DNA from 3 places in the Massilia sp. DJPM01 genome. Region 2 is predicted to be linked to each of the others. Evidence: riboswitches for the same ligand, from Rfam matches in the RefSeq annotation. Region 2 holds a riboswitch; each other region holds the start of a gene.

Region 1 (10,376 bases), on a different contig from region 2:
GGAACGCGGTCGGCCAGCAGTCCGGCGGCGCCATCGTTTTCAGCGGCGGGCTCGATTGGAACAAGATCATCCAGGGCAAGTCGACGATGGAGTCGATCGGCTTTTGCGCGACGGATGCCGTCACGCCGACGCCGACTCCTACTCCGACGCCAACACCGACTCCTACTCCGACGCCAACACCGACACCGACACCGACGCCAACACCAACACCAACACCAACACCAACACCAACACCAACACCGACACCGACGCCTACTCCGACACCAACGCCAACGCCGACAGGCGCGCTCTCCCCAGTCTACAAAGGCGAGGGCACCTTTTACGGCGCCACGGGCGAGGGCAATTGCAGCTACGACGCCAGTCCCGGCAACCTGATGGTGGCCGCGATGAACCAGACGGATTACGCCAACAGCGGGGCGTGCGGCGAGTACATCGCCGTCACCGGTCCCAAAGGCAAGGTCACGGTGCGCATCACCGACCGCTGCCCGGAATGCAAACCGGGTGATGTTGACCTGAGCGAGCAGGCTTTCGTCAAGGTGGCCGAGAAGTCGGCGGGCAGGGTGCCGATCAGCTGGTATGTGGTCGCCGGCGAGACGACGGGGACGGTCAGCTACCGCTTCAAGGAAGGCAGCACCATCTACTGGCAGGGCATCCAGGTGCTCAACCACCGCCTGCCGATCACCAAGCTCGAGATCCGCCCGAACGGCAGCGCCAACTGGATCGCCGTCAAGCGCGAAGAATACAATTACTTCGTGTATCCGAGCCCGATTGCGGCAGGTCCGATGCAGGTTCGCATCACAGGTCTTGGCGGCGCCACCCTGCTGCAAACGCTGCCCGAGCCCCAGGGCGGCCTGGTCGTCAAGGGCAGCAACCAGTTCTGACGAGGCCTGGTCAAACCGGTGGCGCTGTTACGGCGCCACCGGTTCGCCGAAGCGAAAACTCGACACGGCCAGGTGGCCGAAAAATTCATCTTCGTGATACACGCAGGCCGCATCCTCGGATTCGGCCGCGCCCAGCGCCACCATCAGCGGCAGCAGATGCTCTTCGCGCGGGTGGGCGTTGCGCGCATACGGCGCCTGGCCCCAGTGCAGCAGGGCGATGGTGCGCTCCGACGGCGGCAGCTTGAGCACCAATTGCAGCCAGCCGTCGAACTGGTGCGATGCCAGCCTGCCTTCGGGGCCGAACTGGCGCAGGTTATGGTAGCTCAGGCCACTGCCGATAATGAGTACCCCTTCATCGCGCAGCGGCGCCAGCGCGCGCCCGATCTTCACGTGCGTCAGCGGATCGAATCCGTGCAGCAGCGACAGCTGCACCACCGGCACGTCGGCCTCCGGGTAGACCGGATACAGCATCGAAAACGTCCCATGGTCGAAACCGCGCTGCGGATCGAGCGACACCGCGTGCCCGGCCGCTGCCAGCAGGGCGGCGGCGCGTTCTGCCAGTTGCGGCGACCCTGGCGCGGAATATTTGATCTGGTAGGTATGGGCCGGAAAGCCGCCGTAATCGTAGATCATCGGCGGCTGCGCGCCGGACGAGAGCATCAGCTCCTTTTCTTCCCAGTGACCGGAAATGACCAGCACTGCGGCCGGCTTGACGTCGCCGATCTGGCGCCGGATATCGACCAGCGACGCTTCCAGCACGTCGTAGGTTTCACCGTACTGCTCTTTCATGAATGGCCACGGACCGCCGCCGTGGGAGACGAAATAGGTCGGCAGGCGGTGGCTCATGGCAGTGCTCCAGACGGTGGTTTATCTATCCAATATAGGGACGTGTGCGCTCTTTATCAAGTCATGCGCGTGCGCGCCAGGTCGATCAGCGCGAACAGGCGCGCGCTGCGCATCCAGCCGATGGCGATGACCGCCGCTTGCGTCAGCAGCAGGGCGCCGGTAAAACCCAGCGCATCGATCCCCGCCATGTTCGCGCGCGCCAGCGACAGCAGGCCGGCCAGGGCAAGGCCGGCGATGCTGATGCCGGCGTAGCTGCCCAGCGCCGCCAGCGGATGGCGCACCAGCAGCATGCAGCCCGACAGCCAGGCCGCCAGCGCGGAGCGTTTGCGCGGGTCGTAGGCCAAAAAAGCGCGGCCGGCGTCGAGCGAGACAGTCACCAGCCCGATGAGCAGCACCATCAGCGCCTGCGCCAGCATCAGCGCCAGCGCCGCGTCGTCCGCCGAGATGACCTTGGCGGCGTAGGCTGTCGCGGCGTCGATGGCGCCCATGCCGGCCACGAAGGCCAGGCCGAGCGGCAGCGCGCCCCAGGCCAGCAGGCGCAGCATGGGTGCGTAATAGTCGGCGCCGCCGCGCGTGAGCGCCGCAAAGCCGGGCACCTGCTGCGCGCGCGCCGCCGTCGCCACCATCCCCGACAGCATCGGTGAAATCAGCAGGGTGGCCAGCAGCGCCATGCTGCCGGCCTGGGTAAACACCACCTGGTGACGCGCGTGCACGGCCATCAGGTCGCTCAATGCCGTCATGTCGAGCGCGCGCGCCAGCGCCGCCGCGTGCACCGAGTAATCGAGGCTGGCCGACAACAGGTGCCAGGCTGGCAGCGCCATGACCAGGGTCGGCACCAGCATCCACAACACCCACAGCAGCAGCAGGCGCCATTGCAGCGCCGCGCGTGCCGCCCGTGGAACGGAGGCGATCGAAAAGGCAGGAGATGGATGCATTACACGGTCGCAATCAGGGAAAACAGGATATTGAAAAACGCGGCCACATCGCCGGCCCAGCGGCGCGCGGCGCGCCCGCTTGGCTCCAGGGTGCGGCTGTCATCGAGCTTGCTGGTGTCGAGGTAGTGCAGGCGCTGCGGATCGAGTTCGGCCGACACCGCCCTGGCCGGCTTGACCCAGCTGAAGGTGCGCCAGCGCTGCTGGTCGTCCCACACCGCCGTTTCGCTGCTGCCGTCGGCGAATTTGACCAGCACGGTTTGCGCGACCGGGGCGCCGCGCCGCTGCACCGTGACGCTGGTGCGCCAGGAGCGCGCGGCGCCGGGCTTGGCCGCCGCCTCTTCCTCGCTCGAAAAGCGCGAGACGCGGTCGTCGATGGACGCCGTGGCGTACACCTGTTGCGCGAACACGGCGTTGACAGCGGCGCGCTGGCCGCTCACCTCGGCCAGCGTCTCGCGCAAATCGGCGGTGCTCGGATGGCGGAATTTCCAGCGCCGGTAGTATTCCTTGAAGGCGCGTTCGGTCGCCTCCTGGCCGATGCGCGCCTCCAGGTCGCGCAGCATGGTGGAGCTGCGCACGTACACCGGGCCGATGCCCTGCAGGCGCATGTGGGCGTTCTGTCCGATCGCGTCGGCCGGTTCCAGGCGCGGCGCCTCGTGGCGCTCGACGTCGAAGCCCTTGAAACCCGGCGCGAAGCCGAGCGCCTTGAGCAGCGGCGAACCGAGATACGACTGCTGGCCGGTATCGCGCAGCATGCGGTAGTTCCAGAATTCGTTCAAGCCTTCGTCGAGCAGCGGTTCTTCGAATTCGTTGGAGGCCAGGATGCCGTAGAAGTAACCGTGGCCGACTTCGTGGATGGTGACGAAATCGAGGTCGAAGGCGGCGGCCGTCTGCGGCACCACCTTGTCGTGGCCGGCGGTGGTGATGAAGGTCGGGTACTCCATGGCGCCGGCTTCGTCGGCATTGAACGGCGGGATCACGATGGTCAGCGTCTTGTACGGATACGGCCCCAGCGTTTTTGAAAAATAGGTCAGCGCATCGGTGGCTGCCTTGAGCGCCGGTGCGGCGCTGGCCGCGCGGTCGGGCGGGAACAGCACCGACAGCTGTACAAGCGGGCTGCCCGGCGCGCTCCAGGTGGCGCGCAGGGGCTGGGCGGTGCGCTTGTCGGCGGTCCAGGCGAAATCGTGGACGTCGCCCTGCACGTAGTGGTGGGTCAGCATGCCGCCGCGCTCCACCGGCGCGCCCTGCAGCTCGCCGGTCGCGCCCACGGTGTAGCCCTTGGGCGCGGTCAGCTTGACGTCGAAGCGGCCGAAGTCGGCGTAGAACTCGGTCTCATGGTGATATTCGTGGGCGTTCCAGCGGGTCCGGGTGGCGCCGCGTTCGCCCGGCAGTTCCAGCACGGCGATCTTGGGGAACCACTGGCCCACCAGGTGAAAGCTGCCGAAGTAGCCGGTGCTGCTCACCACCCGCGGCAGCTGGGTCAGGAAGGACATGTCGAAACTGGTCGACGCCCCCGGCGCCACCGGCGCCGGCAGGTCGAAGCGCACCACCGTCTGGTCGGAGGCCGGGCCGTTGTCGGGATGGACGAACGACCAGTCGACCTTGGCCCCGCCCTGGGTCACGCTGCGCAGGTCGATCTGGCCCCATTCGCCGGGGGCGGTGGTGACGCTGCCGCCGGCCTCGCGCTGTTCGGTGAAGTAGGTGCTGCCGGCATTTTTGAAGGCGTTCATGTACAGGTGCAGGTAGACGCTGCGCACGGTCTCCTTGCTGCGGTTACGCCAGGTGAGCTTCTGCTTGCCGTCGACCGTGTGGGCGACCGGGTCGAGCGTGGCTTCGATGCGGTAGTCGACCACGCGCTCCGACAGGGTCGCTTCGCTGCCGCTGCGCGGCCCGCCCCACGCATCCGGGGCGCTCGGCACGCTCACCGCGCTGGCCGACGGCAGGGCCAGGCCGATGCCGACGTCGGTCACCGGTTGCGGGATCGGGGTGATGGTGATGTCGCCCTGGGCCAGCAGCTCGGCGCCGGCGATGGCGGCTGCCGCCAGCAGGAGCGCCTTGAGGGCCATGGTTCGGGTACGCGCTTGCATGCATTCTCCTGCGCCGCTGGGCGCTTGCGATGGGGTAGAGGGGGCCGGCAGCCAGGCGGCCAGCCGGCCGCACAGCATGCCACAACGCCCGCCGGGCCGCAGTCCCGCTGGCGTATCCGATTATAATGGCGCAGTTTTGGTGCCCGCCCGCGTCCTCACGCCGGCAGTTAAACGGGAAACACCCAGTGTGCTGCCCCCGCAACGGTACTGCCAGCCATCGATCACGATGGCTGGCGAGCCCGGATACCGGCCAAAACAGGTGGACCCGATGCCGCAACGCGCGTCGGTTCCGTGCAATCCGGCTTGCGGGGACGCAGGCCAGGACTCTTTTTTCTGAAGACGACATCATGATTTCTGCAGTATCGCCGCGCCGCGCGCTCTCCGCCAGGCCGCTCGCGCTGGTTTTCGCCCTGTCCCTGTGTTTCCTGTCCAGCGCCGCGCTGTCCGCTGAAACCCAAACCCTGCCCGCCGTGACCGTGACCGGCGCCCGCTTCGCCAGCGACCCGGCGCTGGCCCCGATCGGCGCGACCGTCATCAGCGCCGACGAGATCCGCCGCGCCGGTGCGGCCGACGTCAACCAGGCCATCCGCCAGATCGGCGGCGTGTACGGCCGCCAGAGCCTGGACGGCTCGCCCGATTTCAGTCTCGACCTGCGCGGCTTCGGCACCAACAGCAGCCAGAACATGGTGGTCACGCTCGACGGCGTGCGCATGTCCGAGAGTGAATTGAGCAATGCGACGCTGTCGTCGATCCCGATCGAGACCGTCGAACGCATCGAAATCATTCGCGGCGGCGCCAGCGTGCTGTATGGCGAAGGCGCCACCGGCGGCGTGATCCACATCGTCACGCGCCGCCCCGAGGCCAATGGCCGGCGCGGCATGCTGCGCGCCGAAGCCGGCCAGTTCGGCCTGCGCGACCTGCGCGCCGCCATGGCCCAGTCGTGGAACGGCTTCGCGCTCGACGCGTCGGTCGGCAGCCAGCGCACCGACAATTACCGTGACCATAACGAGTTCGCGCTCGATACCTTCAGCGGCGGCGCCCAGTGGGCTTACCAGGGCGGCCGCGCCGGGGTGCGCTACGACCGCGCGCGCCAGGAGTCGGACTTGCCGGGCGCCCTGAGCGCACGCCAGTTCGGCGAGAACCCGCGCCAGGCCAATACGCCTGACGATATCGGCGCGCTCGATTCGGACCGCCTGACCGCGTTCGTGGAGCAGCGCGTCGGCAGCGTCGACCTGGCTGCCGAACTGTCGCGCCGCGAGCGCACCGCCGGTTCGACCTATTTCTACACCATCGAGGGCAAGCGCATGGCCTCGAAGGCGACCTATGACAGCGCCCAGACCCAGTTTTCGCCGCGCCTGCGCCATCTGGCGCAAATGGGCGGCGTGCTCAATGAGCTGGTGGCCGGCGTGGACCTGGTCAAGTGGTCGCGCGTGACCGATTCGGAGTATTCGGATGCCGACGCCACGCAAAAATCGAGGGCGCTGTATGTGCGCGACGAGCTCAAGTTCGGCGGCGCGCACAAGGCCCGCGTGGCCGTGGGCGCGCGCCGCGAACGCTTCGAGAAGGATGCCACCGACGCGCGCGCCTTCGCCGCGCCGTACGCCAGCAAGACCACCCTCAACGCCTGGGAAGTGCAGGGCAGCGTTGATGTCATGCCGCTGGTGAACCTGTACGCCAAGGCAGGGCGCAGCTACCGCGTAGCCAATGTCGACGAGAACGGCTACCGCGCCGCGCCCGGCGTGCTGGCGCCGCAAACCTCGCGTGACCTGGAACTGGGCTTAGCTTACGGCGACGCGGCCCTGGGCGCGAATACGCGCGTATTCCGCCATCAGCTGCATAACGAGATTTTCTACGACCCGACCGTGAACGGCGGCTACGGCGCCAACACCAACCTCGATCCGACCGAGCGCAAAGGCGTGGAGTTCGATGTCCACGCCAGCATCGCGCGCGACTGGCGCGTGAGCGGCAACTGGCAGCACGTGCTGGCGCGCTTCACCGGCGGCCCGAACGCCGGGCGCGAGATGGTGCTGGTACCGAAGAACGTGGTCTCGGCGCGCCTGGCCTGGGTTCCGGGCAATGGCCACAGTGCCGATATCGGCTTTCAATGGGCCGGCAGCCAGCGTTTCGGCGCCGACTTCGCCAACAACTGCGGTGCGCTCATGGCATCGAGCACCACCTTCGAGGCCCGTTACGCGCGCCAGGTCGGCGCCTGGGAATTCGCGGTGGCGGGCCTGAACCTGGCCGACAAGCATTACACCAGCAATGCCTACGGCTGCAACAGCGGCATCTACCCGAGCGACGGGCGCCAGCTCAAGGTGTCGGCGCGCTACGACTTCTGATGCGCCAGCGCTTCCTGTTCGCCGCGCTGGCCCTGTGGGCTGGCCTTGCCGGCGCCGCGATCACGGTGGTCGACGACGCCGGCCGGCGCGTGCTGCTGGCCGCGCCGGCCCGGCGCATCGTGTCGATGGCGCCGCACGTCACCGAGCTGCTGTTCGCGGCCGGCGGCGGCGCGCGCATCGTCGGGGCGATGAGCTACAGCGACTATCCGCCGGCCGCCCGCGGCATCCCGCTGGTCGGCGACAACAGCCAGATCGACATCGAACGCGTGCTGGCGCTCAAACCCGACCTGCTGGTGGTCTGGCAGAGCGGGAACACGGCGCGCCAGCTGGAGCAACTGCGCCAGCTCGGCATTCCAATGTTTTACAGCGAGCCGGCGCGGATGGACCAGGTGGCCGGCAGCATGCTGCGCTTCGGCCAGCTGCTCGGCACTGAAACAGTGGCGCAGGCGGCGGCAGCGTCGTTCCGCGCCCGCATCGCGGCGCTGGAGGCGCGCTACAGCAAGCGAGCGCCGGTCAAGGTGTTTTACCAGGTGTGGGAAAAGCCGCTGTACACCCTCAATGGCCAGCAGATCGCCAGCGACGCCATCCGCCTGTGCGGCGGCGAGAATATCTTCGCCGCGCTGGCGCTCAAGGCGCCCTCGGTTGGCATCGAGGCGGTGTTGCAGGCCAATCCGGAAGCGATCGTCGGCAGCGAACCGCACGACGCCTCGGAACAGGGCCTGGCGATCTGGGCGCCTTACAAAACCCTGTTGGCGGTGCGCCAGGGCAATCTGTTCACCCTGGACGGGGAATTGCTGACCCGCGCCGGGCCGCGCCTGCCCGACGGCGCCGCCATCCTGTGCGAAAAACTCGACCTGGCGCGTCAACGCCGCAAGTAGGCCTGCGTTTACTGCATGACCGGGCGATCACTGGGCCGGCATGTGCAACGCAATGTAAAATGCGGGTCCCTGGCCTCTGACCTGCCGCAAAAAGTGGTAATCTCGCGATCGTCGTCTCAACTTAACATGAAGGATATTTATGCGTTTCCTGCGTATTGCTCTGGCCGTGGCCAGTCTGGCCGTCAGTACGGCGTTCGCTTCGCCCACCGATCCGAAAGAGGGCGTCGAGTTTGTGACGCTGGCCGCGCCGCAGCCGACCAAGGCGACCGGCAAAAAAGTCGAAGTCATCGAATTTTTCATGTACCACTGCCCGCATTGCTATACGCTTGAACCGCATCTGGCCGAATGGGTCAAAAAGCAGGGCGACAACGTCCTGTTGCGGCGCGTGCACTTCGCCTCCAGCGGTACCGATCCGGAGGCGCATCTGCACCTGACGCTCGAAGCGATGGGCAAGGCCGAAGAAATGCATCCGAAAGTGCTGCATGCCTTTCATGTCGAGCGCCTTCGCCTGAACAAGGAGGAGGCCATTCTTGAGTGGATTCCCAAGCAGGGCATCGACAAGGCCAAGTTCCTGGAATACTGGAATTCGTTCGGCGTGCTGACCAAGCTGAAAAGCGCATCGCAGCTGACCCAGAACTACAAGGTCGACAGTGCGCCGACGGTGGTGGTCGATGGCCGTTTCGTGACCTCGCCATCGGTCGTTGCCGAAGCCAATCCGGGCGTGACCAAGGCCACCGAGTACCTGGTGTTCAAGCAGGCGCTCGACGCGCTGGTGAGCAAGGTCCAGAAAGAGAAGGGCGCTGCCGCGGCACCGGCCAAGGCGCCTGCCAAAGCGAGTGCCACACCTGCCAAATCCGTCGGAAAATGAGCGATTCTGAAGAGAAAATCATCAAAATCTACGACGCCTCGCGCCCCGTAGAGGAAGATTTGTTCGAGCGCAACTGGATTAACCAGCTGGCATGGAGCCTGGTGGTGGTGCTGTGCAGCGTCGTGGTGTGGTTTTCGATAGCGATCGTCAATGCCGAGAACCAGCGCCATGCGCTGATCACCAAGCAATGTGCCGATCCGGTGTTCAAGGGCGAGGTCGACACGCGCTGCATGCAGGTGGTCAGTTCGCGTCCGCACTGGTGGGAACACCTCTGGTACGGCATCACGCATCTGAAGCCGGCGGAAAAGTAACAGCAGTCATTGCACTGCCGTTTCTGCCTTCGCAGAAACGGCAGTTCTCAGGCCGGCAAGGCAATCACGAAGCGCGCCCCGCCCAGCGCCGACTGTTCCACCGCAATCGTGCCGCCATGCAGCGCTACCGCCTTCTGCGCAATCGATAATCCCAGCCCGAAACCGCCGGTACTGCGGTCGCGGCTGCGGTCGAGCCGGTAAAACGGTTCGAACACCTTGCCCCGTTCCGCCTCCGGAATGCCGGGCCCGTCATCCTCCACCACGATTTCCACGCCGTCCACGCGCCGCGCCGACAGCGCAATCCGCCCGTTGCCGTATTTCTGGGCATTGCGCAGCAGGTTGCCCACCGCCCGCAGCAGCAGGCGCCGGTCGCCGGTCATGCTGCCCAGCGCACTGTCGAGCCGGACCTGGGGCTGGGCCGCCAGCGGGTCGAGCGCGTCCACGCAGCCCAGCAGCGCCGGCGCCAGCTCGAAGCTGGCTTGCTGCAGGGCCTGGCGGCTGTCGAGCCGGATCATGCCCAGCAGTTCATTCACCAGCCCGTTCAGCTCGGCGACATCGCCTTCCATCGCCACGATGCGCTGTTCCAGTGCCGGATCGTCCGCTGCCGACCTGAGTAGTTCCAGGGCGAATTCCAGGCGCGCGATCGGGGTGCGCAGTTCGTGCGAAACGGAATGGAGCAGGTTTTTCTGCGCGTCGAGCAAGCCTTCGATGCGCCCGGCCATGTGGTTGAGCCGCTCGGCCAGCGGATAAATGATGGCGCCGGTCTTGAAGCTGGCGCGCGCCGACAGCTTGCCGGCGCCGACCTCGTCGGCCACGCGCGAGAGTTCCTGCAGCCCCAGCCAATGCGAGCGCGACCACAGGGCGATCGGCACCAGCAGGAACAGCGCCACGATCACGTAGCGCACCGCTTCCATCTCCAGCGCCAGGCCGATGTCGATCGGCAGCTCTTGCGCATGGATGACTTCCTCGGCGCTGCCGATATAGCTTTCGCCATGCAGGTCGACACGGCGGTAAAAGGCTTTGTTGGCGGTATCGAGCACCAGTTCGCCGCGGTTGAGCGCGGCGTGCTGCTGGACCGGCAGCGAGGCGCGCACGCTGGTCAGCGGCACCAGGTCGAGCTTGACGTCCGACACTTCGCGCACCTTGTTGAGCCGCACCAGCCATTCGTCGGCCGGGGCTTTGTCGATGTATTGTTCAAGCAGGAAAATCTGGGCGGCCGCCTGGCGCCGCGCGA
Region 2 (10,376 bases):
GCCGCAGCCTGGCGTTTTTCAGCCAGAACGACATGCTGCTGGCGCGCGACGCGCAGGGCCGCACGCGCCTGACGGGGCGCTTCGGCGTCAACGATTACGTGGCGCGCGTGATCGACCGCGAGGGCGGCACCGGCGCGCCGGAGGCGGCCAAGGCGCTGGCCGTGGCGGCGCGCACCTACCTGCAACAGAACGCGCAGTGGGCCGAGGGCTGCCAGCGCATTGCCGACAGTAGCGCGACGCAGCGCGTCAGTCCGCAGCCGGCCAGCGTGGAGGCGCGCGCCATCGCCAACTGGACCGACCAGCTGGTGCTGTCCGGGGTGAACGTGCGCTATCACGCCGATACGGCCTCGCAAGACACGATGGCGTGGAGCCAGGTCGTGGCGCAGGCGGGGCAGGGCCTGCGTTTCGACCAGATCCTGGCGTCGGCCTATCCGCGCGCCGACCTGACCACGCTCTCGGGCGGCGACTCGCAGCAGTGCGTGCGCCTGGCCGGTGCCGAAGCGTGGCTGGCGCGCGAACTACCGCAGTGGGAGCGCGTACTGCGCAAGGAAGCGGGCTACGAAAAGCCGTCTGCGCTGCCGGCGGTGTGCCAGCTGGCGCGCGGTACACCGTATTCGGAGCAGTCGCGCAACCGGATTTATGTGCGTGGCCTGGCCAGCCGCGAAGACCGCATCACCCTGGCGCACGAGTTCCTGCATCTGGGTCTGCGCAATCACCCGCGCGGGCAGGATGAAGCGCTGGTCGAACAGCTGGCGCGGCGCCTTGTCGATACTCGCCTCGAAATGAGTCAATGAATACTACGAAGCTGATCATGAAACTATTGCTGATACCCGCACTGCTGCTGTCCAGCGCCGCCCTGGCACAGGTAAACATCGACTCGCCCAACAGCGGCTGGCGTAATTCCAAGGGCGCCAAGGAAGCGTACACGCAGGACGTGAACTATCCGGCGGCGTCGGTCAGCGTGCAGGCGGGGCAAAGCCCGACGGCCGAAATCCGCGGCCGCATCGCCGGCAAGGCCAAGGACAAGCCGGCCACGCTGGTCGTCAACGGCGTGGCGATGCCGATGGCGGTCCAGGAAGACGGCAGCTTCGCGCGGCCGTATGCTTTCGGGCGCGGCTCGAACAGCGTAGAGGTGCGCTCGCCCGACGGCAAGGCGCGCAGCCGCAGCCAGTTCCTCGACTCGTACGCCGGCAAGACCCAGTCGCGCCTGCGTGTGGTGCTGTCGTGGGACAGTCCCGGCACCGACGTCGACCTGCACGTGGTCGCGCCGGACGGCGGACATTCCTGGTACGGCAACCGCGTGATGCCCAACGGCGGTGCGCTCGATGTCGACGTCACCACCGGCTACGGGCCGGAGATTTTTTCGAGCGCCGCGCCGCCGAAAGGGAACTACCACGTCTACGTGAACTACTACGGGGCCGGCCAGGACACCGGCATCCTGACGGTCGCGCAGGTGGCCATCATCACCAACGAAAATTCGCCGAACGAGCGCCAGGAAGTGGTCCGCGTGCCGTTGCGCGCGCCGGGGGAGCTGACATTGGTCAAGTCATTCGTGTTTCCGTGACCCGCCGCCAAGCTCTGAAAACAACGCCCCGCATCGACGCTTTGACAGTTTTTGAACGGCATGTAAAACTGTCGGCAGGAAATATGATCCTGGCTGCGCATGGACCGCGATGGCCATTCTGACGAAACGGGAGTGCAAGTGAGTACTGCAGCATGGATCTACGATGCCAGCATCGTTATCAGGAACGCCAGGCAGCCGGCGGCGTTCAACGCGATTCGCACATCGTTCGAAGGTTGCGACTCCTTTTTCGCCGAGCGCGCACGCGCCGAACGCGATTTCCCGGCATTCCTTGAATCGATCGGCTTCACCAGCCAGCGCCAGGAAGGCGCGCTGCTGATCGATGGCGGCGACATCGACATCATTACCAACTGGCTCATTCGCCTGTTCGACACGCTCGGGCCGTTCGTCGAAGCCGGCGGTGTGCTGGAAATCCGCGATGAAGAGGGCGAGCAGATGACATTTTGCTACGACGGCAAGCAGATGGACATCGAATTCAGCGAGTAAGGTGGCGCGGCGGCGCGCCGCTTCATGCTACATTGGCACTCCCAAAACCATGCAGGAGTGCCGCCCCATGCATCCCAATCCCAGCATCGCCTCGATCCGCGCCCGCCTGTTAGGCGAGATGGCTGCCTACATGCGGCGCTGCGCCGAAGACCCGGCTAGCGAAGCACCGTACACCCAGGCCGAGATCGACGAATGCGCCAGCATTCTCGACACCTACGCCGCCGCCGTGGAAAAGCTCCCCAAACCCGCCGCCCCGGCCGCGATCATGAAAGAAGTCGAACGCGTCGTCCTGGCCCTCAATGCGCTCGATGAACGCGCCAGCATGATCGAGACCGAAGAGCGCGAAAGCCTGTGCGACATCATCTTCCTGATCGCCAAGGACGCCGGCCTGGAAGCCGACGAGGACATCACCGAGCAATGGCGCGATTGGTAAGTCCCCGCCCGATACGCACAACCTTGCATTTTATATAGTCCAGACCTATACTTCGCCGGTAGTCAAGCTTCTGGTTCTGGCAAACGATCGTTTGCCGGATTAAATGGGAAGCCGGTGCGATCCTCCAAAGGAGGCAAAGCCGGCGCTGCCCCCGCAACGGTAAGCGAGTCAAGGATGTGCATGATGCCACTGTGCTTAGCATGGGAAGGCGCATATCCGGGAAGAGGGCGTTTGCCCCACCACTCGCCAGCCCGGAAACCAGCCGAAGCGGTAAGTCGTTTGTATCGCGGAGGGCGATCCAGGTGGATCGCTGCGTTCCGCATCCCATCTTATGTTCCTTCTCCCCGTACAAGCCCCCGGTTGCCGGCCATGGCAAGACGCGCGCGTCTGCATTGGCCAGGCTCTATGCGCAGTGCTTTAGGAAGGAATGCCATGTCGTCGATCCGCAGCGTCATCACCACCGCCGATGAACAAGTCCCGTTTGCCGCCATCAAGGAGCGCATCGTGCAAGCCATGTGCGCTGCCAGCCTTGGCGCCGTGCTGCTGTTCGGCGCCGGCTTCGCCTCGATGGAAGCGCTGCACAACGCCGCGCACGACAGCCGCCACTCGGCCGGCTTCCCATGCCACTGATTCGTACCGCGCCCGCAGCAGGCCTGGGAACCTTCAACCGCATTCTCGCCAGCGCAGCGGCGGCCGGCGTCCTGGCCGGCCTGCTGCTGACCGGCGTTCAGCAACTGCAAGTGGCGCCCATCATCCTGCAGGCGGAGGTGTTCGAGAGCGCCGCGCCGAAGCCATTGGAGGTGGCCGCACCGCACAGCCACGCCGACGCCACCCCGCACGAGCACGCGCAAGAGGGCGCCCATGAACATGGCGGCTGGCAGCCGGACGACGGCTTGGAGCGCACCTTCTACACGGCGGTAGCCAATATCAGCGCGGGCGTCGGCTTCGCGCTGCTGCTGGCGGCTGCCATCAGCCTGCATGGCGGCGCGAGCGGCTGGCGCGCGGGCCTGCTGTGGGGCGCGGCCGGCTACACGGCGTTCTTCGTGGCGCCTTCGGTCGGCTTGCCGCCCGAGCTGCCCGGCACCGTCGCGGCGCCCCTGCTGGCGCGCCAGATGTGGTGGACCGCTACCGTCATGGCCAGCGCCGGCGGGCTGGCGCTGCTGGTCTTCGCCAGGAACTGGCCGCTCAGGATCGCTGGCGCGCTGCTGCTGTTCGTGCCGCACCTGGTCGGATCGCCCCAGCCCGCAGTCCATTCGAGCAGTGCACCGCCCGACCTGGCGCGCAGCTTCCTGTACGCGACCTTGCTGGCCAACGCCGCCTTCTGGCTGGCCATGGGCGCGCTGGCTGGCTACTGCTACAAGAAATTCGGCTGACCGATGCGTACCCATGACCGGCACGTTTTCATGTGCGTGGGCCCGCGCTGCACCGAAAACGGCGTGCAGGCGCAGGCCGTTTTCGAGCACATGGGGCGCGAGATCGACGCGCATCCGGAGCTGTGCGTCAAGCGCACCCGCACGCATTGCATGGTCGCGTGCCGCAATGAAGGGCCGATCGTGGTGGTGTATCCGGAAGGTGTGTGGTACCGCCGCGTCGACGAAGCGGCGGCCGGGCGCATCGTGGCCGAGCACCTGATCGGCGGCGCCGAAGTGGCGGACCTGATTTTCCATCGCATCTGCGAAGGCGACACACTCGTGGCGGACAATGACATCATCTGATTTTCCTCAAGGCCCGGCGCACATCGCGCTGCTTACCCATGCATCGAACGACCTGGCTGTCCTGCACCACGCAACAGGCCAGCTGCCGCCGGAATTCGGCGCGGTGGCGGGCGTGAGCCTGCAGGGGCTCGATGCCGACGGCGGCGCCACGGCGCTGCTCGCGCGCGAGGTGCAGGGCGCGCGCATCATCATCCTGCGCGTGCTCGGGCGGCTTGGCAGCGTGCCCGGGTTTACCGACCTGGTCAGCCACGCGCGCCGCCACGGCCAGCACCTGATTGCAATCAGCGGCACCGGCGAGCCCGATCCCGAGCTGGCTGCGGTATCGACCGTCGCCCCCGACGTGCTGCAACAGACCCTGAATTACTTCCATTGCGGCGGCAGCGGCAACCTGGCGCAGTTGCTGCGCTACCTGTCCGACCATCTGCTGCTGACTGGCTTTGGCTTTGAAACCGCGCTGCCGCTGCCGGAACACGGCATCTATCACCCGGACCTGGCGCAAGGCGCCGGCATCGACGACTGGCTGGCGCTGCGCAAGTCCGGTGCGCCGAGTGCCGGCATCGTGTTCTACCGCGCGCACTGGATGAGCGGGAACACGCGCTTCATCGACGCGCTGCTGGACGCGCTGGAAAAGCGTGGCATGAACGTGCTGCCGGTGTTCACGTCCTCCTTGCGCAGCGGCGCCGGCGCTGGCGGGACACTGCCCGACGCGCTGCGCTACTTCAGCGACGCGCGCGGCGTGCATATCGATGTGCTGATCAACACCACCTCGTTTGCGATGGGCGAGATCACGCCCGGCGGCCCCACGCCTGCCGGATGGTCGGTCGGCGTGCTGGAAGCGCTGAACGTGCCGGTGCTGCAAGCCATCACCAGCGGCATGACCCTGCCGCAATGGGAGCAGTCCGCGCGCGGCCTCAATCCGCTCGATACTGCCATGAACGTGGTGCTGCCCGAATTCGACGGGCGCATCATCACCGCGCCAGTGTCGTTCAAGTCGCGCGCCGCCGGCTTGCAGGGCGACGCGGTCGAATACGAACCGGTGCCGGACCGGGTGGCGCGCGTGGCCGGCGTCGCCGCGCGCTTTGCACGCCTCAAGCAGGTACCGAACGCCGAGAAGCGCGTTGCCTTCATGTTCACCAATTCGAGCAGCAAGGCTTCGCAGATCGGCAATGCGGTCGGACTGGACGCGCCGGCCTCGCTGATGCGCATTCTCGACGCCATGCGCGCCGCCGGCTACGATGTCGGCCAGCCGCCTGCCGACGGCACCACCCTGATTCACGACCTGGTGGCACGCTGTTCGTACGACCAGATTTACGTGACGACGGAGCAGTTGCGCAACGCCGCCGGCCGCGTGCCCGCCGCGCAATACGCAACATGGTTCGCCGAACTGACGCCCGACATGCAGGAAAAAATGAGCACCCAGTGGGGCGCCGCGCCTGGCGAAGCGTATGTGTGCGACGGCCACCTGGCGCTGGCCGGCATCGAATTGGGCAATACCTTCGTCGCGCTGCAACCGCCGCGCGGCTACGGCATGGACCCGGATGCGATCTACCACCAGAGCGACCTGCCGCCGACCCACCATTACTATGCGTTGTACCGCTGGCTGCGCGATGTCTGGCGCGCCGACGCCATCGTCCACGTCGGCAAGCACGGCACCATGGAATGGCTGCCCGGTAAGGGCGTGGGCCTGTCGCAGAACTGCTTCCCGGACGCCTTGCTGGGCGACCTGCCGCTGTTCTACCCGTTCATCATCAACGATCCGGGCGAGGGTTCGCAGGCCAAGCGCCGCGCGCACGCCGTGGTGGTCGACCACCTGACGCCGCCGATGACCAGCGCCGATACCTACGGCGCGCTGGCGCAGCTGACGCAGCTGGTCGACGAGTATTATCAGGTCGAAGTGCTAGACCCGGCCAAGCTGCCGCTGCTGCAGCAGCAGATATGGGAACTGGTCAAGCAGACCAACCTGAATGCCGACCTCCAGGCGCGCCTGCTGCACCACGATCATGACCACGGCCACGACCATGGGCACGGCCATCACCACCATCACGACCATGACCATGACCACGACCACGATCATCACCACGAAGACGATGGCGAACTCCCGGCCGCACTGGCGTCGATGGGCGGCTCCGACGTGGCCCACCTGATCGAAGACCTGGACGGCTACCTGTGCGAACTGGGATCGGCCCAGATCCGCGACGGCCTGCACATTCTCGGCGGCGGCCCTGACGCGCAGCAGATGCCGGCCATGCTGGTATCGCTCACGCGCCTGCCCAACCTGGATATTCCGGGCCTTCAGGCCGAGGTGTCGAAGCTGTTCGGCCTGACGATGGACCTGCTGCTCGACCAGAAGGGCCGCCGCATCAACGTGGTTCCCGCACTCGCGCGCCTGGCGCAGTGTGCGGTGGTCACGCGGTCGGACGCGCTCGATGCCATCGATGCGCTGTGCCTGCGCCTGTTTACCGAACTTGCGGCGCGCGATTATCGCTCGGCCGGCATCGATGAAGTGCTCAACCTCGTCTTCGCCGATATCGACGGCGACGCGGTGGCAGCGCCGCTGCTGCAACCGGCCCTGCGCGCCAAATCGACTGTGCTGTCGCAAATGGGCAAGCCGCGCGTGGCGCCGGTGCGCGTCGCCGCAGCCCCGGCCGCGCCGGCATCGAACCGCTTCGACGCGCTGCGCAAGGTGCTCGGTTTCGCCTGCAGCCAGCTGGTGCCGAACCTGGCGCGCGCCACCGACGAAATCGATAACCTGATCAACGGCCTGTCCGGCCAGTACGTGCCGGCCGGCCCAAGCGGCTCGCCTACGCGCGGCATGGCGCACATCCTGCCGACCGGGCGCAATTTCTACTCGGTCGACCCGCGCAGCGTGCCGTCGCAATCGGCCTGGCGCGTTGGTCTGCAACTGGCGCACGAGGTATTGACGCGCCACGAGCGCGAAACCGGTGAGTATCCCGAAAGTGTCGCCATCAGCATCTGGGGTACCAGCGCGATGCGCACCCACGGCGACGACGTGGCCCAGATCCTGGCGCTGCTCGGCGTGCGCCCGGTGTGGCGCGCCGAAAGCCGCCAGGTGAGCGGCGTCGAAGTGATCCCGCTGGACGAACTGAAACGCCCGCGCATCGACGTCACGACCCGCATCAGCGGCTTTTTCCGCGATGCGTTCCCGCAGCTGATCGACCTGATCGACGACGCCGTGAACACGGTAATCCAGCTTGACGAACCGCTCACGCACAATTTCGTGCGCAAGCACTACCTGGCCGAACTCGGTGGCTGGATCGAACAGGGCTTGAGCCAGGAAGAGGGCGCACGGCGCGCATCGTACCGCGTGTTCGGCGCCAAGCCGGGCAGCTACGGCGCCGGCATCCTGCCGCTGATCCAGCACAAGAACTGGGAAGCCGACGCCGATTTCGCCGAAGCCTACGTCAACTGGGGCGGCTACGCCTATGCGCGCGGCGAACAGGGCGCCGACCAGCGCGACGCCTTCAAGGTGCGCCTGTCCGGCGTGCAGGTGGCCCTGCACAACCAGGACAACCGCGAACACGACATCTTCGACAGCGACGACTACCTGCAATTTCATGGCGGGATGATCGCCACCATCCGCGCACTGACCGGCCAGCAGCCGCGCCACTACTTCGGCGACAGCCACGACCCGGCGCGCGCCCAGGTGCGCGACCTGAAAGAAGAAACCCTGCGCGTGTTCCGCTCGCGCGTGGTCAATCCCAAATGGCTGGCCAGTATCCAGCGCCATGGCTACAAGGGCGGGCTGGAACTGACGGCCACCGTCGACTACCTGTTCGGCTACGACGCCACGGCGCAGGTGATGGACGACTGGATGTATGAAGACGTGGCCCAGGCCTACGGCTTCGACGAGGACATGCAGCGCTTCCTGGAAGAAGCCAACCCGTGGGCGCAGAACGCCATCGCCGAGCGCTTGCTGGAAGCGGCCAGCCGCGGCATGTGGGCCGAGCCGCGCCCGGAAACGCTGGCCAAGCTGCGCGAGCTGTATCTCGATAGCGAAACCCTGCTCGAAGCGCGCGGCGAAACGGCACGTAATGGATAAGATGAACATCATGAATTTCCCGTTTGCGGCCATCGTCGGCCAGCCGCAGTTGCAGCGCGCGCTGATGCTGTGCGCGGTCGATCCCGGCATGGGCGGTGTGCTGATCCGGGGCGACAAGGGGACCGCCAAGAGCACGGCGGCGCGCGCGCTGGCCGACGTGCTGCCGCACATCGGCACCGTGGCCGGCTGCGCCTACAATTGCAGCGCCGGCGCCCCATCCGAACATTGCGAGACTTGCGCCACCGGCACGCCGCGACTGGCCCCCGTGCCGTTCGTGACCTTGCCTCTGGGCGCCACCGAAGACCGCGTGATCGGCAGCGTCGACCTGGCGCGCGCATTGCAGGGCGGCCAGCGCGTGTTCCAGCCAGGCCTGCTGGCGGCGGCGCATCGCGGCGTGCTGTATATCGATGAAGTCAACCTGCTGGCCGACCATCTGGTCGACGTGCTGCTCGATGTGGCGGCCATGGGCGTCAATTCGGTGCAGCGCGAAGGGCTGTCGATCCGCCACCCCGCGCGTTTCACGCTGGTTGGCACCATGAACCTGGAAGAGGGCGACCTGCGTCCGCAACTGCTGGATCGCTTCGCGCTGATGGTCGAAGTGGCGGCGCCGCGCGACAAGAAGGTGCGTTCCGAAGTCGTGCGCCGGCGGATTGCCTTCGAGGCCGATCCGGCCGCTTTCGGCGCCGCGTGGGACGAACAGCAGCAGGCACTGCAGCGCCAGCTGCTTGAGGCCCAGCGCCTGCTTCCGCAGGTAACGCTGGACGACGCCATGTTAGAGCTGATCAGCCATTTGTGCTGCGAGTTCGAGGTGGCCAGCCTTCGTGCGGACATCGTCATGCATAAAGCATCGCGCGCGCTGGCAGCGCTCGACGGCCGGCTTCAGGTGACGCCGGCCGATTTGCGCAGCGCGGCCGAACTGGTGCTGCCGCACCGGCGCCGCCGCAAGCCCTTCGAACAACCCGGCCTCGATCATGACCGGCTCGACGAATTGATGCGCGATGCCGCGCCCCCGCCGCCTGCGCAGGATGACGCCGGTGAAGCGGACGACGGCGAACAAACGCCGTCCGGCGAGCAGGGCGAAGAGCAGGTGTTCGCCGCCGCAGCCAGCCCCGCCGCGCCGCGCATCGTGGTTGAATCGGCCGCAGGCCACAGCAGCGCGGGCCGCCGCAGCGAAGCGATGGGCGCCGCGCGCGGACGCGTGGTGCGGGCCGTGCCCGACGAGCAGCCGACCAGCATCGCCATCGGCGCCACCTTGCTCAGCGCCGCGATGCGCGAGCCGGGCCACGTGCAGGTCACGCGGGCCGACCTGCATCAGCAGATCCGGGTCGGCAAAAGCGCCAACCTGATCCTGTTCGTGGTCGACGCCTCTGGCTCGATGGCTGCGCAACGCCGCATGGAAGCGGTCAAGGGCGCAGTTCTTGCTTTGCTGACCGATGCCTACCAGCGGCGCGATACGGTGGCCGTGATCTCGTTCCGAGGCCAGTCGGCGCACCTGCTGCTGGCGCCGACGGGTAGCGTCGAGCGCGCCGAACAGGGCCTGTCCGAGTTGCCGACCGGCGGGCGCACGCCCTTGCCGCACGCGCTGCACCTGGCGCTGGAAACGCTCGAAAAATCTGCCCATCGCGCTCCGGCGCTGCTGGTGCTGCTCACCGACGGCAAGGCCAACGTGGCGCTGGCGGCCGATGGCGATGCCTGGCGCGAGTCGCTCGACCTGGCCGGAAAGCTGGCCGAACGCGGCGTGCCGGCGCTGGTGCTCGATACCGAGAGCGGCTACCTGCGCCTCGGACGCGCCGCGCAACTGGCGCAAACCCTGGGCGCCGAGTGCCTGACGCTGGAGCAGCTATCGGCCGACAACCTGGCGCTGACGATCCGCGCGCGCCTGGCACCAACCTGACAATACGCATATTTAGGAGCAGTTTCACATGATCATTTGCATAGGCGCGGGACCCGGCGACGTCGGCTACCTGACGCAGCGCGGCGCGCAGCTCATTCGCGAGGCCGATGTGGTGGCCGGTTTCGACGCGGTGCTGAACGTGGTCCAAAGCCTGATTCCGGCCGAGGCCCAGGTCATCGGCATGGCCTACCGCGACCAGGTCGCGC
Region 3 (10,376 bases), on a different contig from region 2:
ACCCCAGGCTGCTCGAAGAGCGCGAGATCGACAAGAAACAGTACGGACGCAGTCGGCTGGTGGCGCTGCTGTCGGCGCTCAAGACGGTGCTCGGTGCCTACCGGCATTTGCACATCACCGTCGAGCTCAACGGCAAGACGCGCACCCTGCGCACCTCCACCCTGTTCGTCGGAAACAACCGTTTGCAGATGGAGCAGGTCGGCATCGGGCCGCTGGCCGAGCGCATCGAGGATGGCAAGCTGGCGGCGCTGGCGCCCCAGCCGGTCGGCAAGCTGGGCATGCTGACCCTGCTGCTGCGTGGTGCGCTCGGGCGCCTGGGCGACGCGCCCAATCTGCACGCCTTCGGCCTGACCAGCATGACGGTCAGGCAGCGCGGGCTGGCCGGACGGCGCCGGATCAAGGTCGCCATCGATGGCGAGGTGACGCATCTGCAGGCGCCGCTGGTGTTTCGCGTACTGGAAGGACAGCTGTTGCTGCTCAAACCCGTGCCGGCGGCCGCGGCGGCGAACCAGGAGCCGCTGGCGCTGGCTTCCTGAGCGTCGTAAGCCGGCGTCGCCGCGCGCCTGTTGCTTTGCAGTGATAGCGTGCACGTGGTGGACAGCGCGCGGATTGACTGGTCTACAATGCCGTCTTTCCGTACGACTTTTTTCGACCATGAACGCTTTCAGCCTGATGCGCAGCACCCACCGCCACCCGTCCGCCATCCTGTTGATGGTGCAGCTGCTCGGCATGCTGCTGTATCCCTTCATCGAATCGACGCCGAGCGGGCTGGTGGTGTTCAACGCCTTCGGCATCGTGGTGCTCGGCTTCACCACGCGCATGGTACGGCGCACGCCCGGCCACGCCTGGATCAGCGCCGGCATCGCCTTGCCGGTCATCGTGCTGCTGGTGCTGCAGATGGCATTCGGGCGCGACGGCCTGCTGCCATGGTCGTCCGCGCTCGAAGCGCTGTTCTACTTCTACGCCGCGGCCAGCCTGATCGCCTACATGATGGAAGACCGTCTCGCCACCACCGACGAACTGTTCGCCGCCGGTGCCACCTTCACCCTGATCGCGTGGGGCTTCACGCACCTGTTCGTGCTGGTGCAAGCCATGCATCCCGGGACTTACGCCGCCGCCGTCAACGCGGCCGACGCGCGCACCTGGACCGAACTCAATTACCTCAGCTTCGCGCTGCTATCGAGCACCGGCATCGGCGACGTGATTCCGCTCACGGCGCATGCGCGCGCGCTGGCCAGCGTCGAGATGTTCGTCGGCCTGATTTACCTGGCGGCGGTGGTGTCGCGCCTGATCGGCTTCACCCTGCAGCAGAGCAAGGATGGACGCGGCTAGCGCGCCATCTGTGCCTGCACGATGCGCCCGATGGTGGCCAGTGCCGCCTCGGCGCGCGCGTCCCAGGCATGGCCGTAATTGAGGCGCAGGCAGTTTTCAAACCCCGGCTGCGGCGAAAAGATCGGTCCTGGGGCGACGCTGATGCCCTCGGCCAGCGCGGCCGCGTGCAGCGCCAGCGCATCGACCCCGCCCGGCAGTTCCAGCCATAGCAGATAGCCGCCCTTGGGGCGCGTCACGCGCGTGCCGTGCGGGAAGTGGCGCCGCACGGCGTCCATGAATACCGCCTGCTGCGACGCGAGCGTGTGGCGCAGCAGGCGCAGATGGCGGTCGTAGCCGCCTTTTTCCAGGTACAGCGCGAGCGCGCCCTGGGCCGGCGCGCAGGTGGTCAGGGTGCTGGCCAGCTTCTGGCGCGCCAGCTGGCGCGTGTAGCGTCCGGCCGCCACCCAGCCGACCCGGTAGCCGGGCGCCAGGCATTTCGAGAATGACGAACAGTGCATCACCAGGCCCTCGGTATCGAACGCCTTGGCTGGCAGCGGGCGCTTGTCGCCGAAATACAGCTCGCCGAAGACATCATCCTCGATCAGCGGCACCTGGTAGCGCGCCAGCAGGCGCACCAGGTCGCGCTTGTTCTCGTCGGGCATCAGGCTGCCGAGGGGATTCTGGAAGTTCGTCATCAGCCAGCACGCCTTGGGGCGGTGCCGTTCGAGCGCGCGTTCGGCCGCGCCCAGGTCCATGCCGTCGCGCGGGTGGGTCGGCACCGCGATTGCCTCCAGGCCCTGGCGCTCGATCGCCTGCAGCGCGCCGTAAAAGGCGGGTGACTCGATCAGCACCGCGTCGCCGGGGCGCGCCACCGCCATCAGGCACAGGCTCAATGCTTCCAGCGCGCCGTTGGTGACGATGATCTCGTCGGCCGGCACGGACATCCCGTCGATCAGGTAGCGCAGCGAAATCTGGCGCCGCAGGCGCGCGTTGCCCGGGGTGAGATCGTCGACGCTGGCCCACGGGTCGAGCTGCTGCACGCTGGTGCTCATCATGCGCGCCAGGCGCGCCAGCGGGAACAGCAGCGGGCTGGGAAAGGCTGAACCGAATGGCACCACATCGCGCCGCATGGTCGTTTCCAGCAGGTCGAACACGCGTTCGCTCATGGCGATCGGCAGCGCATCTTCGGCCGGACGCGACGCCGTATCCGGTTCTGGCGGCAGGCGCGCGGCGCCGACGCTGACGAAATAGCCGGAGCGCTCGCGCGAGCGCACCAGGCCCTGGGCTTCGAGCGTGTAATAGGCCTCGAACACGGTGGCCGGGCTCACCCCGCGGCTGGCGCTGGTCTTGCGCACGGACGGCAGGCGGTCGCCCGGCTGCAGCACGCCGTTGAGGATCGATTCGGAGATATCGCGCGCGAGCGCTTCATAAAGTTTCATGGTGCGGCCAGGGCCAGGCGGGGGCGAGGTGGGAGAAGTGCTGCATCTTAAATCATATTTCCGCGCCTGGCATTCCCAGCGGCACGCCGGTCGAGGTAAAATGGACAACATACGCCAAGGTGCGCTCCGCTTTTCTGCCGGAGTGTGAAACGGGAAGCCGGTGACAAGAGAAGCCCTCTCTGACAATCCGGCGCAGCCCCCGCTGCTGTAGGCCTGACGACGCTGTTCAAACGCCACTGTGCACCGCATGGGAAGGCAAGGACAGCCGAGGATGACGGCGAGCCAGAAGACCGGCCATGGCGTTAAGTACTGGTGCAAAACCCGGGGAGTGGTTTTGTCCATTTGCAGTCGACATCGAAGCATTGCCTTGTGACGGCCGGCCGCCTTGCGCCCCGGCCATGCGCTCCTGCGCGCCCACAAGCCAACGCCCAACCGGGGTCTGACCTCTGATTAGAAATTAGTTGCTTGACTGGGGCAGTCCCCAATTAAGCACGTTCGTGATGGCATTTTATTCAACAAAATTTGGGAAAGTCCCAGATTTTGCGTTGTCGCGCGCAAAATGTTTCGAGTCAGAGGTCAGACCCCGGTGGGGAGATTTTTGTCGAAGTGCAAGTTGGCGTGATTTTTCCTCGCGATGTGCCTTGATCTTCTATGGATTCAAGAAAGTAATCGCATGCGTAAATTAAAGTTTCAAACATGTCTGCTGGCGACGTCGGTCGCGGCCGTCCGGCTGGCGTTCGCGGCCGAGGCACCGGCCATGCCGGATGCTCCGGTGATGCAGGAGGTGCTGGTGCCGGGCAACCGGGCGGCCCCGCCGGGCGTCGCCGATTCGGCCACCGAGGGCACGGTCAGCCTGCGCCAGCTGGCCGTGCGCCCCTTGCTGCGCACGGCGGAGCTGCTGGAAACCGTGCCCGGGGTGATCGTCACCCAGCATTCCGGCGACGGCAAGGCGAACCAGTATTTTTTGCGTGGCTATAACCTCGACCACGGCAGCGATTTCGCGACCAGTGTGCTGGGCATGCCGGTCAACGTGGCCAGCCACGCGCACGGCCAGGGCTATATGGACCTCAATTTCCTGATGCCGGAGCTGATCTCGCATATCCAGTACCGCAAAGGCGTTTACGCGGCCGACGATGGCGATTTTTCCAGCACTGGCTCGGCGCGCATCGAGTACCAGCGCACGCTCAAGGCGCCGCTGCTCGATGTCAGCCTGGGCGAGCACCGCTACCGGCGCGTGCTGGCCGCAGGTAGTGTGCAGCTGGGCGGAATGGATATGCTGGGCGCGTTCGAGTTTGCCGGCAATGACGGGCCGTGGGACCAACCGGCCAATCTGCGCAAGCGCAATGCGGTGCTGCGCGCGTCGAACGGCAGCATCGACAACGGCGTGGCGGTCACGCTCATGGCTTACCAGTCTGACTGGCGCGCCACCGAGCATGTGCCGGAACGCGCCATTTTAAACGGCGAGATCGGCCGCTTCGGCGCGCTCTCGCCCAGCGATGGCGGCGTGACCCACCGTTACAGCCTGTCCGGCGAGTGGGCCGCCAGCGGCACGGCCGGCGCCAGCAAGGTGCGCGCGTACGTGGTCGACTATGGCCTGAACTACTTTGCCACGCCGTCCGGTTTTATCAGCGGCGCCAGCGCCGACCAGCACGAGCAGGCCGACAGCCGCGTGACCTGGGGCCTCGATGCGCGCCACAACTGGCAGCTGCGCGACGTTGAATTGAGCGCCGGCGTCCAGCTGCGCCAGGACCGCGTCGACAACGTCGGCCTGTACGAAACCATCGACCGGGTGCGTACCAACACGGTGCGCCAAGACTGCCTGCGCGAGACGGCGGCGGGCCTGTTCGTCGAGGCGCGCCGCCAGTGGACGCCCTGGCTGCGCAGTACGATCGGCCTGCGGCGCGACCAGATTTCGGCCGACACCAGCGCCACCGGCGGGCGCTTTAACCTTGGCAACGGCGGCACGGCCAGCGCGGGCCAGACCAGTCCCAAGGTGAGCGTGGTGTTTGGGCCGTTCGGCGAGCGAGCCAATACCGAGCTGTATGCCAACTGGGGTCACGGCTTTCACAGTAACGACGTGCGCGGCGCGACATCCAGCACCCATCCGTCCGACGGCAGCCCGGCCGACCGGCTGGCGCTGTTCGCCCGCTCCACCGGCGGCGAGCTGGGAGCGCGCACGCGGCCCCTGAAAGGCTGGACCAGCAGCGTGTCGCTGTGGCAGATCAGTTCCGCGTCGGAGCTGGTGTTCGTCGGCGACGCCGGGGTGACCGAAGCGCGCGGCGCATCCAAGCGCCATGGCCTGGAATGGTCCAATTCCTATACGCCGAATCACAGCCTGACCATCGATGGCGACGTGGCCTGGTCGCACGCGCGCTTCAAGGTGCCGGTGGGCGAGAGCGGCGGCGCGCATGTGCCGAATGCGATTCCGCTGACCGCTTCGCTGGCGGTCAATTACGCCCCGGGCGGGGCGTGGTTCGGTGGCCTGCGCCTGCGTTATCTGGGCGCCTATGCGCTGGAAGAGACGAACCGCGAGCGTTCGACGCCATTCTGGATCGCCAACCTGAAGCTCGGTTATCGGATCGGCGCGCACTGGCAGGCCAGCGTGGACGTGCTCAATCTGGCGGACCGCAAGGCCAACGACATCGAATACTGGGGCGGCGCCTGCACGCGCGCCGAACAGCGCGATGGCAGTTGCGGCGGCGGCATCGATGGACGCCTGGTGCATCCGATCGAGCCGCGCAGCGTGCGCGTGAGCCTGCGCACGACCTTCTGACGACGCGTGCTCAGGTGGTGCGGAAGATGATTTCCTTCATCCGCTGAAGGCGCGGGTAGACCACCGGCACCGTCAGCATGGTGCTGGCGATGGCCATCAGGAGCAGGGCGGTGAAGGTTTCGCTGGTGATGATCTGTTTGTCGAGCAGGATGTTGACGAAGATGATCATGATCAGCGCCTTGGTCTGCAGCAGCCAGCCAATGATGCCCGCTTCGCCCTTTTTCCAGTTGAGGATGCGCCCCGCGATGTGGGCGCCAATCAGCTTGCCGCCGACCGAGGCGACCAGCAGCACGCCGGCCGCGATGAACACGGCGGCGCCGCCCATTTCCCAGTTGGTGCGTAGCCCGGTGCTGAGGAAGAACACGGGCATGATCGCCAGCAGGACGTGGTGGCGCATCAGGTCCATCTTCTCCTGGTCGAACCAGTGCGCGTCCATCACCGCGCCGGCCAGGAAGGCGCCGACCATGAAGTGCAGGCCGGCCCAGTCGGCACCGAAGCCGCACAGGGCGAGCCAGATCAGGCCGACGTACCAGCGGTCGCGTTCCTGTAGCCAGACCATGAGGCGGCGATAGCCGACCGTGGCGATGCCGAAGGCGAGCAAGAAGCCGAGCTGGCGCCCGACCCGGTCCCAGTCGAGCATGATCAGGGCCAGCACCCCCCAGATGGCGATGTCGTCCAGGCTGGCGTAGCGCAAGATGCGCTGGCCGATCGGCTGGCGCAGGATGTCGAGCTTTTCCATCAGCAGGATCAGGATCGGCAGCGCCGTGACCGCGCACGCCATGCCGACCCCAACCACGAACTGCCAGGTCATCGCCTTGGGTCCGATCCAGCCGGCGTAGCCGAGCATGCCGGCCGCCACCACCGCGCCGAAGACCAGCGGCACGCCCAGCGCCAGGCCCGAGATGATGGTGGTTTCGCGGCGGTGCGCCCAGGCTTGCTTGAGGTCGAGCTCGATGCCGGCGATCATCACGAAGATCATCACCGCCCACCAGGCAATGCCGTTCATGGCCATGATGACGGACGGGTTGAAGATGAATTTGTAGTAATCCGGATAAATTGCCCCCATCACGCCCGGTCCGAGCAGCACGCCGGTGATGATTTGCACCACCACCAGCGGGGCGTAGTAATCGGTTTTGCAGACGCGCCAGACGAGATAGGGAATCGAGAAGATGAGGAGCATCGCCAGGAGAAAGATCTCCGTCGTGTTCATTGCTGTGTGCATGAGGCTGTCTCGTTTTTGTTGTGGTGTGCGCGCGGGTGTGGCCCCCGCGCTGCTGATGTGCCCCTGCGAAAATCACGTAGTAAAATTTCAGAAAAGGGCGACCCCATGCTAGCTCAACAATTGAGTAAGTTCAACAACTATGTTGGGATGGTATCTGCGATGGACTTGCCGGGATGGTGAAAATGCAAACAGCTGTCGGGCACATTTGTTGTTGATCATCCGCCAGTTCAACCGAGACACTTGAGGATGGTCGCGGAACGCGAGGCCGGTGTCATGGCCGTGTAGTGCGCAATCATCCTGACTACGCCATCGCGCGACTTGGAAAAGATACAAAAATTTTTTGGAATGTTTGATGTTGATCTCGTTGATTATTATCAGAGCGAAATTAATTTCAAATAGCTAAGTAAATTCTGCGTAGGCAATATCCATTCATTGAGAAAAACATGTCGACGTGTTTCGGTAGCGGATGAAGAACCAGGCCGACATTGCTTTTCTCAACAAGTAAGCTTTCCTATAAACCGTCGTTCACTTTACAGGGTGCCATATGCAAGAATTATCTCGTAATGAAGTCGAGTTGGTTTCTGGTGGAACTGCGAAAGAAAGTGCGGCCGCATTCGGCCTTGGCGCCTCCATCGCTACTGCCGCCTTTACCACGAACTGGGGCACGATGGCGGTTGGCGCGGCGGTCGCAATTAGCCCACTCGGTGTCCTCGCAGTTGCCGCTTGCGCCGGCTACGTTGGCTGGCGTCTGCTCAGCGCAAAATAGACATCCTGTACCTTAACTTATCGCGGGAAATCGGAATGCATCCATTTCCCGCAGTTCTTTTGAGGAGGCGAACGATGTCTGACGCTGATGTAAATTTCGTGGTCATGTTCACGATTCTTATCGGAGTAATACTCCTGTTGTCGCGGGTTGGCGGGCTAACGGAGCGGCTGAAAAAGGTTGAGACGTTATTGCTGACGCTTCCGGTGGATATGACGGCACTGGATTTGTCGCCGGAAGTTAAAAAACTGATTGCGGAGGGCCACAAGAATAAGGCCACGGCTTTGCACCAGAAACAGACCGAGTCTTCCGGTCGCAGTGCACAAACGGCGGTCGAGGACTATATCGCCCGGGAAGCAATTTCCCCAAGTAAAGCTTGACCGCCACCGGTGCCTGAGCTGCTTTGCACCGGACTCACCGCCGACCATCGGCGGTGAGTCCGGGAACCGCTCAGCGTTGCTGCACGCTCCCGATCATGGCCGCCAGACTGGCCGCGCCTTGGTATTGATGTCGGTGGCCGATCCCACGTTGGACGTGGCATCGATGAAGCCGGACCGGTTGCCCGAGCCGAGATTGAGGCCAGTCCCCCGGTACTCCACGTCCCCGTACAGGTTCAGGCTGCCCGACGCGGCCTGGGCGCGCTCGAAGAACCCCAGTGGATAGAAGGTGGTGCGTACCTGCGCCGAGCCGCCGACGATAAAGGCATTGTCGCCGTTGTTGCCCCTCTCGCCGATGATGCTCAAGCCGCCCACCGTCCCACCCGATACCGTGCCGTTGGCGATGATGGCCTGGTCCTCGATCCGCGCATTTCCCGTCACTGAGTTACCGGCCAATACCGTGGCATACGGACCCACGTAGACGCTCGCCGGCGTCGTGGACGGCGCGCAGCCGCCGCCGTTGACGTGACGCGCGGTACCCGATGGGCAGGCGTCGCGCTGGCCGTTCTGGAAGCCCTGCGGCCAGGCGTTCGCCAGTTCAATCATGTACGGATAGCGCCAGATGGACCCGTATTCCTGCTCCGCGACGATGGTCTTGAACACCGCCGGCGTGGCCGTCACCACCAGGAACAGCGGCTCGCCCGGATTGACTTTGTAGGTCAGGTTGGCGTCGAGGCCCTTCTGCAGTGCGCTGTAGCGCGGCGCGGTGAATTGCGCATTGGTGGCCACCAGGCCCCAGCGGAAATCGGCGTCGGAGCCCGGCTGGTTCACGCCACGGAACTTGACTGTGACGGTGGTGGCGCCACTGGCCGGATACAGGCGGACCACGTTGTACCCGAATCGCTGGGGCGCGCCATAGTTCGGCGAGACGAAGCGGCGGTTGCCGGTCCAGTTGGTGTCGAGCGCTTCGAGCGGCATCAGGCGATGCATGCGCTCGGACTTGTCGGCCTGGGTGATATTGCCGTAAGCGTTGCGGAAAGCGTCGGGCGTGGACTTGTAGTCCCAGGTCACATTGTGCATCGCCCAGTCGCCGAAGAAGTCATTGAGCTGGGAGATATTCCATCCGCGCGACTTCAGGATATTGGTGAACGGGTCCGGACCCGGGGTGGTGTAGATCTGGTTGGTCGCGGCCGGGCACTGCTTGTCTTTCAGGTACTCCATGAACTGCCAGTTGCAGTAGCGGTCGCGGGTCGATCCAAGGTACAGGTGCGGCGCGTTCGACAGCATCTCGGAACAGTGGGCCTCGTTCTTGTATTCCGGGAGCTGGTGCGGCGTGTAGTTCGCGTGGCTCTCGGCGATCCAGCCGCAGGTATTCGAGTCGGGGCAGCCAAGGCCGCCGTTGTAGGCCATCCAGAACTGCCAGGCGTGGGTGAATTCGTGGGTCAGGCCCCAGTGGTCCTTCAGGGCGCCAGGACCGATCCACATGCCGACCCGGTCGCGCGCCCATCCGCCGGCGGTCAGGCCATCGGTCGAGTGGATGTGGATCGAGGGCTTGATCTTGTTGGCCGTATTGTAGAACGGCTCGGGCATGAACAGATTGCTGTTGAAAAGGTTGTGCCACACCGTGTTTTCGAGCGTGGACACCGCCAGATTGAGGTCGGCATCGGAAACCGCTTCGTCGGAATAGAACGCGAAGTGCGTCGACTCCTTGACCAGCCTGTAGTTCGGGCGGTCAGGGGAGGGGCCGCCAGCCGTCCAGGTACCTGGCGTGGTGGCCGGCTTGGTGGTATCGCAGCCCGTGGCCCAGACGGTGGTCGTGGTGCCGGCGTCGACCACCGGGGTCGGCGTGGGAGTTGGTGTCGGTGTCGGGGTTGGCGTCGGCGTCGGCGTCGGAGTCGGAGTCGGAGTCGGCGTCGGAGTCGGAGTCGGAGTCGGCGTCGGCGTCACCGGACCAATCGCACAATATTTTTTCTTGCCCGGGACCGGATCGCCAAAGGTCGTGTTGTTGCACGCTACGTTGCCGGAGAGGCTCTTGGTGACCCACTTGTTGCTGACGCCATAAGACACCGAGCGCTTGCTGGCGCCGACCGCACAGGTTTCCCGCTCGGCGGCGCACTTCGTATAGCCGCTCGGCCAGTCGGCGGCGAAAGCCGGTGCGGCGGCGCTACAGGCGACCAGGGCGGTGGCGCTGGCGATCAAGGTCTTGCGAATGATATTTGTCATGTGTCTCTCTATTAGTTATTCAAAGATAAATCATATGTTATCAGATGACTTGCATAATAGATAAGTATGTATTGATGCCATCGTGAACTTTTTCCGCCAAATGCACATACAACCCGCGCGGGACGGGGGATCGGACCGGCGGCATCGCTGGCGCGGGAGCGTTGCTCGCTTCGGCGCGCTGAAAGTGGCCGTATCGACCACATCCTGTGCTAGAATCTCGCCCGCTGCCCGGATGGTGAAACTGGTAGACACCCGAGACTTAAAATCT

Evidence for each region. A riboswitch is a leader RNA that binds a small molecule or an ion and turns the genes downstream of it on or off. The one in region 2 is predicted to bind cobalamin.
Region 1: it holds a riboswitch for cobalamin, as region 2 does, so the genes downstream of both, PO883_RS16425 (TonB-dependent receptor) here and PO883_RS23790 (CbtB domain-containing protein) in region 2, are expected to answer to the same signal.
Region 3: it holds a riboswitch for cobalamin, as region 2 does, so the genes downstream of both, PO883_RS06780 (TonB-dependent receptor) here and PO883_RS23790 (CbtB domain-containing protein) in region 2, are expected to answer to the same signal.

What each region holds. Positions count from the first base shown of each region.
Region 1 covers NZ_JAQOZV010000023.1:55,875-66,250, reverse strand. The annotation lists gene PO883_RS16445 (expansin EXLX1 family cellulose-binding protein) at 1-881, shown strand, start outside; gene PO883_RS16440 (class III extradiol ring-cleavage dioxygenase) at 909-1,727, opposite strand; gene PO883_RS16435 (hypothetical protein) at 1,784-2,662, opposite strand; gene PO883_RS16430 (M1 family metallopeptidase) at 2,662-4,746, opposite strand; cobalamin riboswitch at 4,867-5,016, shown strand; gene PO883_RS16425 (TonB-dependent receptor) at 5,094-7,085, shown strand; gene PO883_RS16420 (cobalamin-binding protein) at 7,085-7,963, shown strand; gene PO883_RS16415 (thiol:disulfide interchange protein DsbA/DsbL) at 8,103-8,831, shown strand; gene PO883_RS16410 (hypothetical protein) at 8,828-9,142, shown strand; gene PO883_RS16405 (ATP-binding protein) at 9,190-10,376, opposite strand, start outside.
Region 2 covers NZ_JAQOZV010000043.1:20,737-31,112, reverse strand. The annotation lists gene PO883_RS23810 (DUF2300 domain-containing protein) at 1-794, shown strand, start outside; gene PO883_RS23805 (YfaP family protein) at 812-1,564, shown strand; gene PO883_RS23800 (hypothetical protein) at 1,703-2,068, shown strand; gene PO883_RS23795 (hypothetical protein) at 2,136-2,501, shown strand; cobalamin riboswitch at 2,556-2,783, shown strand; gene PO883_RS23790 (CbtB domain-containing protein) at 2,934-3,131, shown strand; gene PO883_RS23785 (CbtA family protein) at 3,122-3,874, shown strand; gene PO883_RS23780 (ferredoxin) at 3,878-4,216, shown strand; gene PO883_RS23775 (cobaltochelatase subunit CobN) at 4,203-8,276, shown strand; gene PO883_RS23770 (magnesium chelatase subunit D family protein) at 8,287-10,170, shown strand; gene PO883_RS23765 (cobalt-precorrin-7 (C(5))-methyltransferase) at 10,199-10,376, shown strand, end outside.
Region 3 covers NZ_JAQOZV010000007.1:7,512-17,887, reverse strand. The annotation lists gene PO883_RS06795 (diacylglycerol kinase family protein) at 1-536, shown strand, start outside; gene PO883_RS06790 (ion channel) at 655-1,332, shown strand; gene PO883_RS06785 (PLP-dependent aminotransferase family protein) at 1,329-2,750, opposite strand; cobalamin riboswitch at 2,851-3,064, shown strand; gene PO883_RS06780 (TonB-dependent receptor) at 3,424-5,523, shown strand; gene PO883_RS06775 (cation:proton antiporter) at 5,534-6,745, opposite strand; gene PO883_RS06770 (hypothetical protein) at 7,290-7,511, shown strand; gene PO883_RS06765 (hypothetical protein) at 7,586-7,888, shown strand; gene PO883_RS06760 (DUF6055 domain-containing protein) at 7,982-10,108, opposite strand; tRNA gene PO883_RS06755 (tRNA-Leu) at 10,335-10,376, shown strand, end outside.